DNA from 3 places in the Chryseobacterium sp. R2ACT005 genome. Region 3 is predicted to be linked to each of the others. Evidence: riboswitches for the same ligand, from Rfam matches in the RefSeq annotation. Region 3 holds a riboswitch; each other region holds the start of a gene.
The links. A riboswitch is a leader RNA that binds a small molecule or an ion and turns the genes downstream of it on or off. The one in region 3 is predicted to bind cobalamin.
Positions count from the first base shown of each region.

Region 1 (7,539 bases), 1.8 Mb from region 3:
TGATTCAGCCACTGGAAAAAGATGAAGCATACAATCTGCAGTTTCCTTCTTATTTTCCGGAAATGACTTTCGATAAATCAATCACTCCGGTAACCAAAAACGGAGTAGAGTTGGGTCGAAAATTATTCTATGAAGGAAGACTTTCCCGAAACAATACCATTTCATGCGGCTTCTGTCATATTCAGGAAAACGCATTCACCCATCACGGACATACTGTAAGTCATGGCGTAGATGACAGAATAGGAATCAGAAATGCGCCGCCCATTCAGAACATGGCTTTTTTAAAAAGATATATGTGGGACGGAGTGATTCATAACCTCAATGAACAACCGATAAGCCCTATTACAGATGTCAATGAGATGGACAGTTCTATACCGGAAGCCATTTCAAAAATAAAAGATGATCAGAAATATAAAAAACTTTTCAGGGAAGCGTACGGAGATGAAACCATTACCGGAGAAAGAATTCTAAAAGCACTGTCACAGTTTATGGCTTCTTTAATTTCTGCAGATTCAAAATATGACAGGTTCAGGCAGGGAAAAGAGCAGTTTACTTCTACAGAATCTCAGGGAATGGCTTTGTTCGGACAGAAATGCGCCTCTTGCCATAGCGGAGAATTATTTACCGATGAGAGTTTTAGAAATACAGGAATGTATTATAACACGGAATTCAAAGATGCAGGACGTTACAGAGTTACTCTTAATCAGGTAGACTGGATGAAATTCCGTGTTCCAAGTTTGAGAAACGTAGAATATACAGCACCTTATATGCATGACGGAAGGTTTTACACATTAGATGCTGTACTCAATTTCTATTCAGATCAGGTAGAAGATAATGCCAATCTGGATCCACAGCTGAAACAGAATGGTCATACAGGAATAGCCATGAATAGTCAGGAAAAACAGTCGATTATTGCTTTCCTGAAAACATTATCAGACAAAAGTTTTATATCCAACCCAAAATTTGCAGAATAAATTATAGAAAACATGAAGAAGATTATCGTAATATTAAGTTTGATTTTGTTTGGCCAGTATCAAGCGAAGACTATTAAAGACAGTATTTATATTGCTCCGGACAGCTTCAGTAGATTTGATTTTGATGATGACTGTGATGCATGTGGCTGTGCTGCCGGTAACGGATCTTCAGGCTTTGAATCTTTATTGAATCCACAGTTTATCGGAATCAAATACTTTGCACAGCATTACAAAGCAAAAGAAAATTTATTTGTAAAAGATCTTACACAGGATCAGTATTTTAATACCTTACAGCTATGGGGAAAAATTCCATTGACTAAAAAACTAAGTGTATATGCAAGTCTGCCATTTCATTTTCATGAAAAAAGGACTATGCAGGGAGATATCAAAATCAACGGAATCGGAGATCTGAACCTGATGGGAATCTATCAGCTAATGAGCTCTAAAGATAATTTCCATCACGTGAGCGGAGGTTTGGGCGTGAAAATTCCTTTGGGAAAGTTTGATGAAAAAGGAGCATCCGGAGTCAATCCGAGTTTTCAGTTGGGAACCGGAAGCTGGGATTATCAGGCGGCTTTGAATTATAAATTTCAGAAGAATAAAATAGCTGTATTGGTCAATACAGACTATACGATTAAAACAGAGAATAAGAAAAATTACCGTTTTGGAAACCAGTGGAACTACGCTGCAACAGGATTTTATCAGGTTGCAGGAAATGAAAAATCTATCTTTTCTGTAAAAACCGGAGTGCAGGGAGAAGTGTATGCTCAGAATAAACAATTTGATGAAGCGCTACCGAATACTGCCGGAAGTGCATTGTATGGGAAGATTGGGTTTGAAGCCTCTTATAAAAAACTGAGCCTGGGAAGTGAACTCATGCTTCCTATGTATACCCATTTGGCTGGTGGTGATATTGAAGCAAAATCCAGATTTAGTATTTTCCTGAATATCGGAATTTAAATAAAACCCCTTTTTAATCATGTTAAAGCTCCTTCGGGAGCTTTAATTGTTTATGAATCATGATTTTAATTGGGGGTTAGGAATAATTTTTTATCTTTGCCGAAATTTGGTGAGCCATAAAAAGCTCTTAAAAGGGAATCCGGTGAAAATCCGGAACAGACCCGCTGCTGTAAGCTCCGCACCAAGATTTTTGAAGAATATATCCACTGTTTTTTAATGGGAAGGATTTCAAAAATGGAGTAAGTCAGAAGACCTGCCAGAAAATAATCGTTTGACGCTTTCGTGGAATAAAGCTTAGGACATCAATGATTCTGTGCAGTGACAGCTGTGCTTTGTCGTTGTATTCTTATATCCATTAGCGTCTTCATTATCCTAAATGAGCTAATGGCGGCAAAACTAATTACTTCTGCAATTCATAAAGCTGTTTTCACAATACTGGTGTTAACATCTCACCTTTTGTCTTCTCAAACCAAGAAAAAAGACAGTGTTCAGGAAGAATCAATCAAAGGGATCAACCTTTACAAGAAAAACTTCAAAGAAATTCTTCCGGCACAAACTCTGCAGGGCGAGCAGCTGGAAAGACTGAACAGTCATTCTGTAGCAGATGCTCTTCGGTATTTTTCCGGTGTTCAGATCAAAGACTATGGAGGGATTGGCGGATTGAAAACCATTAATGTCCGAAGCCTTGGAAGTCAGCATGTAGGCGTTTTCTATGATGGAATTCAACTGGGAAATGCACAGAACGGACTGGTAGATCTGGGAAGATATTCTTTGGATGATCTGGAAGAAATATCATTGTATAACGGGCAGAAAAGCGAGATTTTTCAGCCGGCAAAAGATTTCGGTTCTTCGGGATCTATCTATTTACAGCCTAAAACACCCGTATTTAAAGGAATAAAGAAAACCAATCTTGTGATAAGAGCAAAAAGTGCCTCCATAGACCTTTTTAATCCGTCATTCCGATTGGAACAGAAAATTTCAGACAGAACTTCTGCCAGCTTCAGTGGAGAATTTCTGCAGAGTGATGGGATTTACAGATTTCGGTATGCCAAGAAATATCCTGATGGACAGCAGGCTTATGATACGATTGCAAAGAGACAGGACTCAGATATCAAAGCGAAACGTTTTGAAACTTCGTTAAACGGAACTTTAAATAACGGAAGCTGGAATGTAAGAGGCTATGGTTATATTTCAGACCGTGGAACGCCGGCTCCTATTGTGAATGGCCGTTTTGGAGGAAGGGGAGCAAGACTTTCTGATGAAAATTATTTCGTGCAGGCCAATCTTCGGAAAAAACTGTTTCCCAGATTTGAAACTCAGCTGAAAGCAAAGTTTGCCTACGATTACACTCATTTTATGGATACTGTTCGCTCGCAGTCTATTATTCATACCGATAACACCTATATCCAACGAGAGCTCTATCTTTCCTCATCCAATATCTATTCTATCACATCCAATTGGGATGTCAGTCTGAGCGGGGATTTTCAGTACAATAATCTGGATGCCAATCTGGATAACTTTTCTTATCCTACACGTTACACTACATTGGTTGCATTGGCAACAACGTATCAGTGGAACAGATTCAAGATCCTGGGCAGCCTTTTAGGAACTTTTACTTTTGAAGAAGTAAGAAAAAATAAAAGACCCGGAGACAGCAGAGAATGGACCCCCGCTGTATTTATGAGCTACCAGCCTGAAATAATTCCTGAACTTACTTTAAGAGCTTTCTATAAAAGGATTTTCCGACTGCCAACCTTCAATGATCTGTATTACACTAATATCGGAAATACTTACCTGAAGCCGGAATTTACCAATCAGTATGATGTAGGATTTACGTATCAGAAGAATTATAAAAACCGATTCTTTACATCCTTTTATGCTAAAGTAGACGGTTATTACAACAAAGTACAGGATAAGATTGTTGCAGCCCCTAACGGAAGTATGTTCCGCTGGCTGATGATGAACCTTGGACGGGTTGAAATCATAGGTGCTGACGTGAATGTTCAGGCAGAAATGCAGTTAGGAAAAGTAAAACTGAGACCCTTGCTTTCCTACACTTACCAAAGCGCAAGAGATATGACAGATCCGGAGGATACATTCTACCGAAATCAGATTCCTTACACACCATGGCATAGTGGCTCCTTCACCCTGATGGCGGACTATAAAGACTGGAGTTTCAATTACAGTGCGATGTATGTAGGAGAAAGGTATGATGTGAACCAGGACAACATTCAATACAATTATGTACAACCCTGGTATACCCATGATCTGTCTGTTCAGAGAAAATTCAACTGGGCGAATCATCAATTTAAAGTAAGCCTTGAGATGAATAATATTTTCAACCAATATTATGATGTAGTGATCAATTATCCGATGCCGGGAAGAAACTTTAAACTTATTCTAAATTTTACCTTATGAGAAAACTAAACTTTTATTTTTTATTTCTTGTCTTAGCTTTTCTTAGTTCATGCCGTACGGATGATATTATTGTCCGCCAGGAAGTGGTAGAGGGACTTCCATCAGAAAATACAGCAATCAAAGGTTTCTACATGCTGAATGAAGGAAATATGGGAAGCAACAAATGTACCTTGGATTTTTTTGATTATACCAAAGGAACCTATTACAGGAACATCTACGCGGAGATTAATCCGAATGTTGTGAAAGAGCTGGGAGATGTTGGAAATGATATTAAGATTTACGGAAGCAAGCTGTATATTGTTGTCAATGTTTCCAACAAGATTGAAGTGCTGGATGCCAAAACAGCCAAACGTATTACTTCTATTCCATTACAGAACTGCCGTTATTTAACCTTTAAAGGAGGGAAAGCTTATGCCAGCAGCTATGCAGGTCCGGTAGCGGTTAATCCAAAAGCACCCAAAGGAAAAGTTGTGGAAATTGATACAGTTTCTCTTTCCATCCAGCGTGAAGTGGTAGTAGGGTATCAACCGGAAGAAATGGAAATTGTAGGGAATAAATTATTTGTGGCCAATTCCGGAGGATACAAAGCTCCTGATTACGACAATACCGTTTCTGTAATAGACCTGAACACTTTTACTGAAATCCAAAAATTAAATGTTGCGATTAATCTTCACCACATTAAAAAAGATAATTACGGTGATCTGTACGTGAGTTCAAGAGGAGATTATTATAACGTTCCTTCCAGCCTATACCTTATAGATGCAACAACTGGAATTGTTAAAAAAGATTTCCATCTCGCAGTGAGCGAAATGACAATCGTTAATGATAAACTCTATTTCTACGGAAACGAATTCAATTACAACACGCACAGCTATAAAAAGAGCTTTGGGATCATTGATGTAAAAACAGAACAAATTATTGCCAACAGTATTTTTGACAAAGAATACGAAACTGCGATTAAAACACCTTACGGAATTGCTGTAAACCCAATCACAGAAGATATCTATATGACAGATGCCAGAAATTATGTTTCTATGGGATTTGTCTATTGCTTTGATAAAAACGGACATTTTAAATGGAAAACAGAAGGCGGAAATATCCCTGCCCACTTTACCTTTTTATACAAATAACCAAACTTTAAGAAATGAAGAGAAATACCTTTACTTATTTAAAAATCGGAGTTTTATCATGTTTCCTGGCAGGTGTAATAGCCTGTAAGCACGATGATGAAGAGGAGTTTACCTTTAACGGTCTTGATGATTCTTATTCCATTGAACGTTTAAAGGTTTTGAGTATTCCAACCAATGCTTCAGGATCGGTTACGTGGAGTATCAATGATTCTATTATCTCTCAAAATTCAGAACTTGAATTTATCAGCCCAACAGCAGATGCTTATCCGCTGACTTTAAAAATTAATAACAAAGGAAACGAACAGGTTTATCATTCTAAAATCATTGTTACCAAAGAGAAAACACCTTACAGTAAATATATTGCTAAAGTATTGGAATTCCGTCCTGCTGTAGGACAGTTCATGAATGAAATTCCGGAATATATGCCTGGAAATACCACTGCAAATATGCTTCAGAAAGCAAACGAATCGTTGGTGGGAGGTAATTCTACCATGATCAGTCTGGGCGGATATGGCGGATATGTGGTTTTCGGTTTTGATCATACCATTCCGAATTTGAACGGAAGAGATTTTAAAGTGTTAGGAAATGCATTCTTTGGAAATGATGCCAGTGATCAGCGTTCAGGATCATGTGAGCCGGGAATTATTATGGTAGCCTACGACAGAAACAAAAACGGAAAACCTGATAATGATGAATGGTATGAAATTGCAGGCAGCGAATATTTTAAAAACGCAACCGTAAAAGAGTACAGTATAACGTACCATAAACCTGATGAAAATAAAACACCTGTAGCCGGAACCGAATTCTGGCAGACCGATGTAGAATATATCAAGTGGAATGATAATCTGGGGAATCAAGGTTTTAAAACAAAAAATACGTTCCATGCACAAAGCTATTATCCTTTATGGTTTACCGATAGTTCTTACGGCTTTTCGGGAACAAGACTGGCAAACAATTTTTACGATCAGAATGGTGACGGATCGTATTGGGTAGGAAAGTCATATGATTTCGGATACGCTGATAATGCTCCGAATAATGACGAAGCTTCCAATATTGATATTTCATGGGCTGTAGACAGAAACGGAAAATATGTAAAACTTCCTGGGGTAGATTTTATGAAAATATACACAGGGGTCAATCAGGAAGCTGGCTGGCTGGGAGAAGTTTCTACAGAAGTGGCAGGGGCCTACGATTTACATTTCAAATAATAATTCAATCTATTTAAATTAATAAAAAATGAAAAAGTTTTACCTTTTTATGATGCTTTTTCTGTTTGCATGTCTATCAAATGCACAGATAAAAGTTCAGGGCGTACCCAGAAATGATATTTCGGGGATCAGCAAGCTTAATACCACCACAATCAGTTTTTCTGATATTCAGTATTGGGTAGGATCAGGAGCTAACCAAGCTGCTTTTGTAGTGCAGTGGAACGACAGTAAAAACCCTGACGCTATGGTTTGGGGATTCAAATGGGACGGAAATGCTACAGGTGAAGATATGCTTAAAGCTATTGCTAAGGCAGATCACAGACTTTACACATTGCTGTATCAGGGAACACAATTTGGGTCAGCAGTAGGAGGAATAGGTTTTGACATAAACGGTCAAGGTACCAATGCACTGATCAAAAGCGGAAATGCCACTTATCCGTTATATCCGGTGAATGGTTTCGTTAATACAACAGCTTATGATTTTGACAGCTATACTATCGTAGATGCTGCCAACGATCACTGGCAGTCCGGATGGACGGTTAACGGGTATTGGTCTTATTGGGTAAAAAACCCTGCAGATGCTGATTTCGGATATTCCAGCGTAGGAGCTTCTTCACGTGTATTGGAAAACGGCTCATGGGATGTCTGGAATTTTAACGTAGGCTTTAATTCTACCCCAATTTCATCTACGCTTACCCCTGTTTCGCCTTATGTAGCATCCAATAACTTTACCAACGGATATTTCATGGTGAACGAAGAATGGTTTGGTCATACCAACGGTTCTGTGAACTTTATTGACAATAACGGTCAGATCAATTACCGTGTGTACAGTAATGCAAACAACAACCA
Region 1 is NZ_CP188192.1:4,237,294-4,244,832, reverse strand. It holds gene ACPF63_RS19555 (cytochrome-c peroxidase) at 1-974, shown strand, start outside; gene ACPF63_RS19550 (transporter) at 987-1,934, shown strand; cobalamin riboswitch at 2,025-2,209, shown strand; gene ACPF63_RS19545 (TonB-dependent receptor plug domain-containing protein) at 2,319-4,352, shown strand; gene ACPF63_RS19540 (YncE family protein) at 4,349-5,482, shown strand; gene ACPF63_RS19535 (cell surface protein) at 5,497-6,690, shown strand; gene ACPF63_RS19530 (DUF5074 domain-containing protein) at 6,719-7,539, shown strand, end outside.
Region 1: it holds a riboswitch for cobalamin, as region 3 does, so the genes downstream of both, ACPF63_RS19545 (TonB-dependent receptor plug domain-containing protein) here and ACPF63_RS03800 (acyl-CoA thioesterase) in region 3, are expected to answer to the same signal.

Region 2 (7,539 bases), 1.8 Mb from region 3:
CTGCCGTCAGCTCTCCTTTTTTGAATTTTGCTCTCCAGCTTCTTACCTCAGTGGTCTGTGGGAATGATCCGATGGTTGTTGTTGGAAATAAAGGAAGCTGCAGTACTTTCTGTTGTTCTTCTTTACGGATTTTGAAAGTATTTATCCTTTGAGCATCTTTTTCAGTAACCGTATTTGCTCTTTGCTTCACGTCATCATTATGAATAAGCGAAGATGTTCTTCTGCTTGCAATTGCTTTTTTATTATCTTCAAAAGCGGCAAGAATCTGTTCATTCTCGGTTTCGGATGCCAGTTCTTTAAGCGTTACCACTTCTGCCACTTTTTGTTTGGCAAAAGCCAGCCAGTTTTTAATTTCCGGATTAAGTGTGGTTTCAAAATCCAGATCACAAGGTGAATGAAGTAATGAAGAGGAAGGAGCAATTAAAACCCTTTCAGATCCTAATTTCTCAACTGCTTTTTGAATGAAAGACAAAGACTTTTCATAATCATTTTTCCAGATATTTCTTCCGTCAACCACACCCAATGAAAGGCCTAAGCTTTCCGGAATGACATTCAGAATATCATCTAACTGTTCAGGGCTTCTAACCAAATCAATGTGTAAAGTATTCACCGGAAGTGATACCGCAAGTGATCCATTATCTTTTAATCCTTCAAAATAAGTGGCAATAATAAATTTCAGTTTCGGGAAACGTTTTCTTATTTCGGTATAAATAAAATGATATGTTTCTTTTGCTTTCTCCGTTAAATCCAATGCCAGAAAAGGTTCATCAAACTGAATCCATTCTGCACCCTGCTCCTGAAGTTTTGTTAGAATCTCTGTATATACGGAAAGAAGGTTTCCAGCCAGATCCAGTTTATCAAATCCTTCTTCTTTCTCTTTTCCTAACAACAGATAAGAAACCAGTCCGATAATGACCGGTTTTGCATTGATTCCTGCCTGCTTTGCTCCTGCAAATTCATTGAAAATTTTATCTGAACTCAGTTTAAACAGTTGATTTTTATAAAACTCGGGAACGATATAGTGATAATTGGTATCAAACCATTTTGTCATTTCCATCGCTGTGATATCCAGTCCTTCTTTCTGATATCCTCTTGCCATGGCAAAATAAAGATCCAGCTCAGAATTGTTTTTTTTAAGCACTACTTCATGATAACGTGTGGGAATTGCCCCTACCACAAGACTCATATCCAATACCTGATCATAATATGAAAAATCATTACAGGGAATAAGGTCTATACCGGCTTCTTTCTGAATGTTCCAGTTTTGGTTACAGATATTTCTGCCCGTATTCAGAAGTTCTTCCAAAAGGATTTTACCTGACCAATATTGCTCGCAGGCTTTTTTGAGTTCTCTTTTGCTACCAATACGCGGATAGCCCAGAATGTGAGTTTGCATTTTTTTTACTTTTTAATTAAACTTAATGGTAAAGTCTTTTAAAAATGCTTCGTAATGTTTTAACGGATAAAAATTTCAGGATCATGATATAACAAACAATACAATTCCCTTGCAGAGAAAGTGTATAAATCCGATATATCATCTGTATGACCCAAAGCTTCAGACCGCGAAAGCATCGTCAATTCAGTAAAGGCAGGTCTCCTGACTTGTAACAGTTTCCGTCATCCTTCCCGCTTTTGGCAGTGGATATATAAGGATAGAAACCTTTGGTATGTTACTTACAGTTGCGCGACAGCTCGTGATTCTCACACGATTCCCTATTAATCTACGTTACGTAAAACCTTTCCTGTTTGATGAAGTATCTCTAAAGAACTGTACTTTTACCTATAACAATGGTCATCAGTAAAAGTTTTTAATTTTGTGTAAAATTAACAATACAGAATAAACACACAATCAAATCTAATTAATTAAGCAAAATAAACTTTTAAAAACATAAATAAAAGCATATAATTCTTTACATTTGACTGTTTTTATAATCTAAAAGAATAATATTCTGTGGAACAACTCGATGATAAGGATGTACAGCTGCTGAGGCTGCTCCAGAAAAATGCAAAACTGACCGTTAAAGAGCTTGCTAAAGAAGTGAACCTCTCCACTTCACCTGTTTTTGAAAGAGTAAAAAGATTGGAACAGGAAGGGTTTGTGAAAAGATATGCCGCTGTTCTTGATGCTGAAAAACTCAACCGTGGGTTTACGGTTTTCTGTCAGATCAAGCTGAAAATTCACGACCGATCTGTAGGTTATGATTTTGTGAAAGAAATTTTAGAAATTGAAGAAGTTGCAGAATGCTACAATATTTCCGGAGATTTTGATTTTCTTCTGAAAGTTCAGGTACGGGATATGAAACATTACCAGGATTTTGTGTTTAATAAACTGGGATCTGTAGATTCTATAGGGAGCACTCACAGTACGTTTGTGATGGCTGAGGTGAAAAACAATCATGGAATCACCATATAATAAAAATGGAAAATTGAGAATTGAAAATGGAAAATGATACTTAACTTAAACCATGCTATTTTCAATTCTCTATCTTCCAATGTATTAATTTCCTTTAAAGTCCGGGGTTCTTTTTTCTATAAATGCCCCGATACCTTCATGGTGGTCTTCTGTTGTAAACAACTCTCCGAATAATGCAGCTTCCTGTTTTAACCCATCCGTAATGTGCAGTTCAAATCCTGTATTTAAAGACTGTTTCGCTTTTGCCACAGCTACAGGTCCTCTTGCGGCAATTGTTTCTGCCAGTTTTTGAGCTTCGTTGAGTAATTCTTCGGGAGCAAAAACATGATTAACAAAACCAAAATCTTTACAAGCTTCTGCGGAATAAAATTCTCCGGAGAAAACCATTTCTCTTGCTTTGTATAATCCGATAGCTCTTGGTAGACGCTGGGTTCCGCCAAAACAAGGCAATAATCCTAATGTCACTTCAGGGAGTCCAAATTTTGTTTTCCCGCTAGCCAGGATAATATCACAGGATAATGCCAGTTCACACCCTCCTCCCAATGCAAAACCGTTCACAGCAGCTATCACGGCAAACGGAAGTTCTTCAATAGCATTAAAAGCAGTTTGTGCAGCAATAGAAAAAGTCTCTGCTTCTGCGGGAGTCATTTGCTGCATGGCTTTAATGTCAGCCCCTGCAACAAAAGCTTTTTCCCCGGAACCGGTAATAATTAATACTCTGATATTTTTATCTGATCTTATCTTGCTGGCAAATGATTTCAGTTCCTGTAAAACCTGCTCATTCAATGCATTTAATGCCTGCGGACGGTTTATCGTCAGCGTTCCGACAGGTCCGTTTTGTTGATATAATAATGTTTCGAAAGTCATTTTTTTAATTGATAGTTGATAATTATTAAAAAGTAATCATAGACAGTTTTTACCTTCTATTCAATTTTTAAAGGTCTCTGTTTAGAAATTGAATAATACTTGAAAAGTCTGTTTTTCCATTTCCGGATTCGCTCCACATTCTGTACAAATTCAATGCGGTATTGCCGAGTGGTGTGGATGTTTTGGTTTCCAAACCTGCTTCTGCGGCTAGGCCCAGATCTTTTGTCATCAGGTCTACGGCAAAACCACCGGAATAATTACGGGAAGCCGGGGCATTTTCCATTACTCCCGGATAAGGATTATAAACATCCAAGGACCAGTTTTTCCCGGAACTCTTCTGCATAATCTCACTTAAAACCTGAGGATTAAGACCATGTTTTACCCCAAGATTGATGGCTTCTGAAGTTCCGATCATGTGAATGGCCAACAGCATATTATTACAGATCTTAGCAACCTGTCCCGCCCCGGATTCTCCGGCATGAAATATATTCTGTCCCATACACTTCAGTATCGGCCTGGCTTTTTCGTAGTCTTCCTGTTTACCGCCCACAATAAAGGTGAGTGTACCTGCCTGAGCTCCGGCTGTTCCTCCGGAAACGGGTGCATCTATCATTCTGCAGCCTTTTGAAACAGCAAGTTCAGCCACTGTACGGGCTGTAACTGCATCAATGGTACTGCTGTCAATTAATAATGTGTTTGGTTTCAGGCTGTTTATAAAATCTTCTGAATAAAGATCAGCTACGTGTTTTCCGGAAGGCAGCATTGAAATCACTACATCTGCATCCTCAGAAGCGGCCACAGCAGATCCTGCAGCCTTCCCTCCTTCTGACACCAGTATTTTCAAAGCTTTCTCCGAAAGGTCAAAACCCACAACGTGATGACCTTTTTTGATCAGGTTAACGGCCATGGGTCCACCCATGTTTCCTAATCCTATGAATGCTATATTTGACATAATTTTTAGTTTAAAGTTTAAAGTTGAGGGTTCAAAAAGTTCTCTATTGATTAAAAACATCTATGAACGTCATAAAAGTCTTATTTTCAATACTTAAATCTCCATTCTCAATGTTTCATTTTCCATTTTCAATTCTTTAAAGTAAGAATCTATCCATTCTTCCGTAATCTCTTCCCATGTTGCGGGATGCCATTTCGGAGACATGTCTTTGTCTACCAATAATGCTCTTACTCCTTCTGCAAAATCAGGGTGGATACAGCACTGACACGACAGATTCAGTTCAGATTGAAAAACCTCTTCAAGACTTAGATCTTTACCTTGTTTCAATTGTCTGAAAATAATGTGCGCTGAACTTGGAGATCCGGCTTCAAAGCTTTTCACACCGTTATTAATCCATTCATCTTTATCATTATGGCTGACCAATATTTTTCTGAAATCTTCCAGAGAGTTGATTTCTTCAAACTGCTTGATAAAAGAAGCGTGTAATTCCGCCTGAGACTCAGGAATAATGACTTCTTTTGAAATATTTTCGAGAATATGGGAAACAGTTTTATGAGATGCTCCGTCCCAGTCTGCCTGTTGAAGGGTATTCAGAACAGTTTCTTTTGAGGAAGATTCTATAAAATAATCTGCCAGTCCTAAGAATTTACAGTCTGCTCCATCCAGTTTTGCGCCTGTTAATCCTAAATAAACTCCATAGGCGGAAGGCATTTTATTCAAAAAGCAGGTTCCCCCTACATCAGGATACAGTCCAATTGTAATTTCAGGCATTGCCAGTTTACTTTTTTCTGTAACGATGCGGTGTGAGGCTCCTACCATTAAACCAATTCCGCCTCCCATAACGATTCCGTGTCCCCAGACGATGACAGGTTTTGGATAGGTATGAATGGCATAATCTACCTGATATTCTTTTGAAAAGAAGTCGAAACAGTCCTGTGGAACCTTTGAAGCATCTACTTTACGCTGCGCAATAATAGCATCATGTAATTTTCTTACATCACCACCTGCACAGAATGCTTTTTCGCCAGCTCCCTGAAGGAATATACAGGTTACTTCATCAGAAATCTTCCAGTTTTCCAGGATAACTTTCAGTTCTTCTATCATTTCCAATGACAGCGAATTGAGGGTTTTCTCAGAGTTCAGGGTAATAATCCCGACCTTATTTTTTATTTCTGTTATAATTACACTCATGGTATTTAATTAAAAATTGAGAGTTGAAAATTGAAAATTATTATTAAAAAGTTGTCTAAACTTTATTATTAATTATTTTAACCACAAAAGACACAAAAGTTTAAAACACTTAAGTTTCTTTAGTACCTGGCTTTATGCATAAAAAGTACCCCTAAGTTTTGTGAAAATCTTTGATTTTCATCTTATTTGAGCTTTTCTGAGATATCATTTTTAAACTTACTTAAGTGAACTAAAGTGTTTTAAAATAAAAACTGTTGTGTCTTTTGTGGTTAAAAATAATCCATATAAAAAGTTTAGACAGCCCAGTTAAATGCTAAAAGATTCTACATTAATGAAAATAGGTTTATCATCTTATTTGTAGGGTGGCTCCTTCTTCAAGGATCTTTCTTGAAATCACTAGTTTCATAATTTCATTGGTTCCTTCCACTACCTGATGCACTCTGGCATCACGCATCAGCCTTTCAACCGGAAAATCCTGCGTACAGCCATAGCCGCCTAAGATCTGAAGGGCCTCGTTGCATATATTAAAACTCATATCCGTAGCCAATCTTTTCGCCATGGCACAATAAGTAGTGGCATTCGGATCTTTGGAATCAAGCTTAAATGCTGCCAACTGTACCATTTGACGGGCTGCGACCAACTCCGTCACCATATCTGCAATTTTAAACTGAAGCGACTGAAACTGGGCCAAAGATTTTCCGAACTGCTGCCTTTCATGCATATAGCGCTGAGCCTGATTGATTGCTCCCTGTGCTGCTCCTACGGAACATGTGCCAATATTGATGCGGCCTCCGTCCAATCCTTTCAGAGCTATTTTAAATCCTTCCCCTAATGTTCCTAAAAGATATTTCTCTTCTACCTCCACATGATCTAAAAACACAAAACGAGTCGGCTGTGTATTCCAGCCCAGCTTTTTTTCTTTTTCTCCAAAACTGATTCCCGGAGCATCTGCAGGCACTACAAATGCACTGATTCCTTTGGTGCCAGATTCTCCTGTACGGGCCATGACAATTAATATATCACTTTCACCTGCTCCGGAGATAAATGCTTTGGTTCCATTAATACTATATTTATTTCCTTTTTTGACGGCTGTTGTTTTCAAACCTGCTGCATCTGAACCTGAGCCTGGTTCAGTAAGGCAATAGGAGCCCAAGAGTCTGCCTGATGCCAGATCCGGACATAATTTTTTCCTGATTTCATCAGTTCCAAATTCATCAATCATCCATGAAACCATATTGTGTATGGTAATATAGGCTGTAGTAGAAGGGCATGCTGCTGCTAATTCTTCAAATATAATGGCAGCATCCAACCGTGATAGTCCCAATCCTCCGGCTTCTTCACTGGTGTATACACCGCAGAAGCCCAATTCTCCGGCCTTAACAATAGCTTCTTTGGGAAATTTCTTTTCAGCATCCCATTCTGAAGCATATGGAAACAGCTCTTTTTCAGCAAACTTTCTCGCAGCATCCTGAAATGCCAGCTGATCTTCATTTAGGTTAAACTCCATAGTATTAAATTGAAAATTTATTTGAATTGAGAATGAATAATTGAATGTAAAAAAATGGATCATTGAGAAGGCTAATTATCTCAATTATCCATTTTACATTATTTTAAGTTGATGGTCATATTCACACTTCCTCCCGGCACATCTTCTTCAAACCAGCGGGCGGTAATGGTCTTGGTTTCGGTATAGAAACGAACGCCTTGTTTTCCGTAAGAATGTAGATCGCCAAAGAATGATTTCCGCCATCCCGTAAAAGAGAAAAATGGCAGCGGAACAGGAATCGGAAGGTTGACACCAATCTGCCCTACTTCAATTTCATGCTGGAATTTCCTTGCAGCGGCTCCTGAATTAGTAAAAATTGAGGTTCCGTTTCCGTATGGGTTTTCATTAATGATCCTTATCGCTTCATCTAAGGTTTCTGCCTTTAATAACAGCAATGCCGGCCCGAAAATTTCTTCTTTGTAGATGTCCATATCCACAGAAACACTGCTAAATAAGGTAGGGCCTACAAAATATCCGTTTTCATAGCCTTCTACGGTACAGCTGCTTCCATCCAGGAGAACTTCTGCTCCCTGATCGTAGGCACTTTTGATCAACCTTACCACTTTCTCT
Region 2 is NZ_CP188192.1:2,594,785-2,602,323, forward strand. It holds gene metE (5-methyltetrahydropteroyltriglutamate--homocysteine S-methyltransferase) at 1-1,396, opposite strand, end outside; cobalamin riboswitch at 1,571-1,756, opposite strand; gene ACPF63_RS11860 (Lrp/AsnC family transcriptional regulator) at 1,952-2,413, shown strand; gene ACPF63_RS11865 (enoyl-CoA hydratase/isomerase family protein) at 2,498-3,280, opposite strand; gene mmsB (3-hydroxyisobutyrate dehydrogenase) at 3,348-4,232, opposite strand; gene ACPF63_RS11875 (enoyl-CoA hydratase/isomerase family protein) at 4,326-5,423, opposite strand; gene ACPF63_RS11880 (acyl-CoA dehydrogenase family protein) at 5,770-6,930, opposite strand; gene ACPF63_RS11885 (CoA-acylating methylmalonate-semialdehyde dehydrogenase) at 7,029-7,539, opposite strand, start outside.
Region 2: it holds a riboswitch for cobalamin, as region 3 does, so the genes downstream of both, metE (5-methyltetrahydropteroyltriglutamate--homocysteine S-methyltransferase) here and ACPF63_RS03800 (acyl-CoA thioesterase) in region 3, are expected to answer to the same signal.

Region 3 (7,539 bases):
GTATGAGCGTATAGCGGGAAATAGCTTCTTATTACTGAACACTCTTTTATTTAAAGGCTGTTAAAATGTTTCAGATCCTTACAGATAATAAGGCCGGAATTTTGAGATCGGTATTATGATTCGTATTTTTGTTAGGAAAAAAACACCTAAATCACTTACTATTACCATGAATTTATTCAATAAGTATAAACATTTACCGGCTTTTGTTTTACTGGGGCCTGCATGTTTCGGACAATATCAGTTTGAGGTTAAAAATGCATCAAAGAATTATGATGCAATCATCCAGGTAGAAAATTGCTATGATGGCCGGTGCAGCGGCAAAGGAACTGTAGAATTGTTTGATCATAAAAATACAAAGGTACAGACTTTTGCATCGGATAATCTGGTGTTGGAAACAGATCAGACTGAAAAGCCCAGGCTGGGAAAAATGATCCAGCTGACAAATAAACAGAACTCTGTAATCATTAATGATTTTAATTTTGACGGAACTGAAGATATAGCGGTAAGGAACGGGAATATGGGAAACTATAGCGCTGCTTCCTATGACGTTTATGTATTCAACAGTACAAGAATGGCATTTGTGAAGAGTAAAGAACTTACGGATCTTGCGTCCAGTGCTCTTGATATTTTTGATGTGGATGTGAAACGTAAGCGCCTGATCTCCTATGGAAAATCTGGCTGTTGTGATATTTTTACCACTGAATATGCTGTTGTTCCCAATAAAGGACTTGATAAAGTCTTTGAAAAAGAAGAAGATATGACGGTAGAAGGCCGCGTAAAAGTGATCACTAAAGAAAAGATCAATAATAAATGGGTAACCAAAACAAAGGTGTACCCTTCAGAACAATATAATAGAGAAAAGTAGATGAAAATTCAGAAAGAGATTGATTTTATCCTGGCAGTGGATGCCTTGAAAAATGTACAGCGAAGAAATTATAATGCTGATGATTCCCGAAGAGAGAATACTGCGGAACATTCATGGCAGATCATCATTCTTGCTCAGATTCTTTATCCATATGCTAAAAACCGTGCAGATATTGATCTGTTGAGAGTGATAAGAATGCTTTCCATTCACGATTTGGTAGAGATAGAAGCTGGGGATACCTTTATTTTTGATGAAAAAGCAATGGTAGGGAAGTTTGACAGAGAGAAAGCATCTGCACAAAAGATTTTCGGTATCCTGGATGAGCCTTTGCGTACAGAGTTCTTCAATCTATGGCTTGAGTTTGAAGATGAGAAAACACCGGATGCTATTTTTGCCTGTGGAATCGACAGAATTATGCCATTTATCTTAAATTCCCATACTTCAGGAAAAAGCTGGACGGAAGCCGGAGTAACAGAAAAACAAATCCGGAATATGCTTGAAAATGCTATCAGCAGAGCATCGGATGAAATGGGAGAAGCCTTTGAACTGCTGCTGAGCAGAAGCCTGGAAACTGAAAAAGTTGTGAAATAAATTTATTGAAAATAGAATAAGTTTCGGGCGGCCAAAGGCCGCCCGAAACTTTATCATTTATAGTATCTGGATTGGTTTCTTGAATTCGTCAATCGCTACAAAAGTAAAATCACCTACAATGGCTTTTTCTCTTTCATAAGAATACATCTGCTCGGTATAGATCTCAACATTTACTTTCATACTGGTTTTTCCTACGTATGAAACTTTGCCAATCAGTTCCACAATAGTTCCGGCTGGAATAGGTTTCTTGAAATCGATCTTGTCACTGCTCACTGTTACCACTCTTTTTCTGGCAAATCGTGTGGCTGTAATAAAAGCTACTTCGTCCATCAGCTGCATGGCCGTACCACCAAAAAGGGTATCGTAATGATTGGTTGTGTTAGGGAAAACCGCTTTAAAGATTCTGGTTTCGGATGCTTCAATTCTTTCTTCTGTAGTCATATATCATTATTAATTAAAGCGAAATGAAAACGATATTAAAACAACAGAATAATGACAGGAACTTAAAGAACCCCCTGAAACAATCCATCAGATCAATACAACTTCAAATCGCGAAAGTTATTTGTTTAAAGAAATAGGCAGGTCTCCTGACTTGTAACATCTTTTATCTCCTTCCCATGCCTCGCACAGTGGATCTTTGATAAAGATTTCAGTTACTTACAGTTGCGCGACAGTCCGTGATTTTCACACGGTTCCCTTTTAATCTGCAGTGATGCAGAACCAATTCCTGTGATGAATAAGCGTAAAACTTTTCGAGTGCAAAAATAATGAATTTATTCCGGATTATGGTAAATAATCTGGCTGATTACTCTTCCTTTCTTGATCGTCCACAGCGTGGTGTATCTGTTTTCTCCTGAACCGTTTATCATGTATAAGAAAATATTATCGGTGTCCAGGGAGGTTACGCCAATATTCTCAAAATCCATAGTAGGCTGGAACATGTTTTTGATGGCTTCTCTTACAAAGACAGAACCTCTTCCGGGTTGTTGTACCCTGATTGATTTGATCTCAGTCATTCCTTCAGGAAGATCATTTCCGATTCCCCAAGGTTTTACCTTATCAATGGTAAGAAGTTTTCCTTCCGCATCTTTTTCCTTTTTACGGTAGCCGGCATTGGAAGGGTAGATATCAATCACAACTTTGCTTCTTTGGGCAGTAGGAACTTTTGGATCAGAATTATCTGTGAAAATAAGTGATTTTCCGTTTTTGGACCTGGAGGGAGTATAGGCCGGAAGCTGGTCTATATAAGCAATACGTTCTTTATTGACCATTCCTTCTTTGTCCAGTGTTTCATAACGTACAAATGGTTTGTCTTCATCCTGTTTTTCAGGATATTTGATCCAGATCCACTCTGTTTCTCCGGGAGCAGGTTTTACATAAACAAATACATCTCCTTTACGCATACGGATCTTGTCTACAATTTTTCTGTAATTGTCTTTATGAACCCGTACATTGGCATATCCTTCTTCAGCTTTTACAACTCCGAAAGGAACTTTATTCTGCCCTTTTACAAAGGCTATAGATAAAATACTGAAAGCGGATAAATAGAATGCTTTGTTTATGAAAGTCATCATGAAAATTTTTTGATCCCCCAAATATATAAATTAAATGCTTTTCAGGAGATAATTTATACCATTGCAGTTCTTTAAAATCTTGTATTTGTTTCAGATGGATTAAAAATGCAGATATCTTATGGGATTATTTTGTATAATAGGTGTGATTTTTGGCTTGTAATTTAAAATGTATTGATAAAATATAACAATAAATGAAATATTTATAAGAATTATTTCAAAAAACGCCCTATTTTTCAGGAGAATTTAAAAACTAATAAACATGACAAAAAGACTACTTTATGTATTCTCTTTTATTTTGGGTATTTCAAGCTTTCAGGCAGAAAACAAGATAGAAGCAGGATCAAAATCTTTATTTTATTGTGATACAAATGCTCCAACAGATGTTGTGGTATCAAATGTTAGCCTTACTTCCGCAACGGTTACCTGGACTGCCGACCCAAATACTCCGAACAATTATGTAAGATACCGGAAAGCTGGCAGTACCACCTGGATGATAGCAACAACGGTATTGCCTGGGCAAAATGTGCTTACTATTGGTATGTTAGAGCCCTGTACAATTTATGAAGTACAAGTCGCAAAAATATGTAACACGATAACGGGAACATGGTCCAATCCTATATTTTTTACAACAGTCATTAATTACTGTGCAAGCGCTTCTACAGATACCAGCATGATGCATATTTCTAATGTGACAGTAAACTCCACAGGGGTTACGGCTCCAATGGTCAGCAACTCCGGCTCATCCAACTATACAGATTACAGAAGCGATATAAGCCGTAGAATAAAGTTTTTTGTAGGAAGTGTGGGCAATAAACTTTCGGTAAGTAATAGCTGGACCGGAACTCCAGGTACAACAACAGTAACTGCATGGATAGATCTCAATGCTAACGGCATTTTTGAATCCAGTGAAAGAGTAATGGTTGCCAATAATGTTACTCAGGCAGCTCCGGCTGTGTCTGTATTTAATATTCCAAGTTTTGCAGCACTGACAACGTGTGGTACTGTAATGCGTGTGGTTTCAAGTCAAACTACACCTACAGATGCTTGTGGGACATTCACCTATGGCGAGGTTGAAGATTATGGGGTAGATATTATAAATCTCACACTAGGCGTTGGAGAATCAGTAAAATCTGTACAGCCTGAAATTTATCCTAATCCGACATCTGATATTTTAAATATTTCCGGCATTTCAGAAGCAGCAAATTTTGAAATTTATAATGCTGTGGGACAAAAAACAGGAGAAGGTAAAGTTTCAGATCATAAAGTGAGCCTTCATCACCTTTCAAAAGGTGTTTATTTCATCCAGCTGAAAGACAGAGAAAGGGTAACCCGACTAAAATTCATTAAGAAATAAAATAAAAAAAGAGTGTTTGAAAAAACACTCTTTTTTTATCTGCAATATAGTTTTTAAGATTCTGTATTTTGTTGTGTAGAACCATAAATAGCTTGGGGATTATTTTTCAGAAAGTAAGAAAAGATCCCATAGAATAAAAGAACGAAAAGATATAAAACGGAACATAGATAAAACGCAGTCCCGAAACCATAGCTGATCGAAATATCACTTCCAAATCCCATCGCTATTTTATTATTTCCAAATCCTTCCATATTAGATTGAAATGTCAGATAAAAAATAAGTAAAGAGGCGAGTCCTATAATAGAAAGAATAATATGATACAGATATTTCTTTCTGACATTCTTCATCACCTGAACAAGAATTCCTGCAATAGCAGCCAAAAATGCAATGATGATCAATGGGTTAGGAGGAATATTTTGCTTGTCTTTTTTATTCTTGGGTTCGTTCAGAGGCGAATATTCAATATCTGTGTCTGAAGATGTATCTGCTTCTGCTTTATCATTTCCAAGTGCGGCGCCAAAAGGTGAGCTTTTTTTGAGGCTTTCCTTCATTCGCTCATTGATAGCCTTTTTGGAAACTCCTGTTATAAGATCAGTTCCTTTGACAGACATTAATGTTGTATCTCCACATTTTATCAGGAAAAACGGAAAGAAAAAACATAAAATAATAACCGTATAACTGGGTATTGGTAAAAGGTCTGAAAGTGCTTTTAATGGTTTCATAAATTATAGTTTTATATAAAAATAGAAAAAATTTAGGATTAAATAGAAAAGGGAGAGCACCTTCTGGCACTCTCCCTTGTTATTTGCATTTACTTAATTTTCGGATTAATTAGATTCTCTCAAGTTCATCCGCATTAATTGTTGTTTTGAAAGTTCCGTAATTAACAATCACTTTGTTTCGGGAAATCTTTTCGATAGTTCCTACACTGGTACTTCCTGTAATACGAACACGCTGTCCGATCTTCATCCAAAGAGCACGGTCGCTTTTACGCTGTTCTTCCAGTTTTTCATTGGTTTCTGCAATTTTTTCAATGACTTCCTCCTTTTTCAGCTGTTGAGTAATTTTTCTCTTAACAACCTGCAGGCGTTTTATTTCATCTTTGTCATGGCCTAATTTCCTGAATTTTTCCTGTTCAAGAAGCTTTACAAAGTCTTTTACAACATCCTTTCTGGATTTTCCCTTTGTATAACTGTCGATGAATGTTTCAATCTTATTCCCGAACTGAAGCTTGCGGTGTTCCTCCTCATATAATTTCTGGAAATTGAAAAGTTTCTGCTGAAGCTGATCATTCAGTTTCTGAAGATTGTCACGCTTATCTTCTACAGATTCTTTTCTTTCTGCAAGATCAGATTTCAGCTTTTCAACTTCAAATTTCTCCTGCTGCAGCTTTACAATAGTCTTATCAAGGTTAACAATATCATGCTCTACCTTTTTCTTGGCAGAATGGATAATAAATCTTGGAATTTTATTTTTTTCTGCAACTTCAAAAGTAAATGAACTTCCTGCCTGGCCTACTTCCAGTTTATACATCGGCTCCAGCGTTTCTTCATTGAAAAGCATTGCTGCGTTCTGGGCATTAGGAAGCTGTTCTATCACCAGTTTAATATTGGTGTAGTGCGTTGTAATAATGGCAAAACTCTTTTTGTCGTAGAAAAACTCCATAAAACTTTCTGCCAGCGCACCTCCAAGTTCAGGATCAGAACCGGTACCAAATTCATCAATCAATAGAAGCGTATTGGCATCTGCCTCACGGATGATTCCGGACATTTTCTTCAATCTGGATGAATAAGTCGACAGGTGGTTTTCAATGGATTGATTATCACCAATATCGGTCATGATCTTCTCAAAGAAAAACATTTCAGATTTGGGATGAACAGGAACCAGAATACCACTCTGAATCATCAGCTGTAATAGCCCTACCGTTTTCAGAGTAATTGATTTTCCACCGGCATTAGGCCCGGAAATACAGATGATTCTGTTATGTTCTGTTAAAGCAAGAGTCTGGGGATGAATCGTTTTATTCTCTACTTTATTTCTCAACCATAGCAATGGATGGTAAGCGTCTTTAAGTTTCAATGTCTTATGACGGTTGATCTTTGGAAGAATTCCATTCACTAAATCAGCAAATTTAGCTTTCGCTCTTGTAAGATCCAGATCAAAAATATAAACCTGATATCTCCATAGCTGAGGTTGAAACTCTGCCAGTTCTGTGGTAAGCTGTCGGAGAACTTTGTCAATTTCTTTTTTCTCTTCTTCTTCACTTTCACGAAGCTTGAAGTAATGTTTTACAACACTGTCCGGCTGAATGTAAGTAATGGAACCTGTTTTGGAAATTCCCAACGTTCTTCCGGCCACTCTTTTTTTGAATCCTGATTTTACAGCCAGAACCCTTTGGTCATCAATAATTGTTTCCCGGATATCATCCAAAAAGTCACTCTGTCCATAGGTGGTGAGTGCACGGTTGAAATTTTCCTGAATTGCTTTTTTAGCAAGCTGAATTTCAGTTCTTATGCCTTTTAAGGCGGGAGAAGCTTCATTTTTTACTTCACCAAAACGGTTGAAAACCTTATCTACTTTATCAATGATCTCTTTTCTGAATTCCAGTACAGAAACTTCTTGTAATAAAGTAGGAAATGTTTCGGGCATGGTAGGAAAGAACTTCTGCAGTTTCCCGATTTGTTCCGTGATGGTTTTTATTTTGATGAAAGCAGCATTTTCCAGTCGGTAATTCTCAATCAGCATCAGTTTCAGCTCACTTTCAATATCTTCATATTCATCAAACGGAATCGCATTTGAACTTTCAAAACTCGACAGATATTCTGACGTTTTTTTTAACGAAAGTTCCGCCTCGTCTATTTCCATTGGGCGAAGTTGAAGAATTTTTTCTCTTGTTTTCGGAGAATACGCAAATGGGGAGATTTCCGCGAGCAATTGCGGAAACTCTAATTCGTCTAAATCTTCTTTATCTATATACACACTGCAAATTTAGTGAGAATTTTGATTATTACGTATATCCGAGAGATTTACAGAATAAATTAACTTTAAATCTGATGTTTTTTTGAACCCTTAAAATGATAAAAGTTTTGAGGTTTTACCGATGGATCTAAATACCTTGATACATAAAGTAAGTGATCCGTATGATTGAAAAAACA
Region 3 is NZ_CP188192.1:811,849-819,387, forward strand. It holds gene ACPF63_RS03790 (XAC2610-related protein) at 167-865, shown strand; gene ACPF63_RS03795 (HD domain-containing protein) at 866-1,456, shown strand; gene ACPF63_RS03800 (acyl-CoA thioesterase) at 1,514-1,897, opposite strand; cobalamin riboswitch at 2,017-2,196, opposite strand; gene ACPF63_RS03805 (hypothetical protein) at 2,230-3,030, opposite strand; gene ACPF63_RS03810 (GEVED domain-containing protein) at 3,290-4,384, shown strand; gene ACPF63_RS03815 (hypothetical protein) at 4,438-5,106, opposite strand; gene ACPF63_RS03820 (endonuclease MutS2) at 5,216-7,363, opposite strand.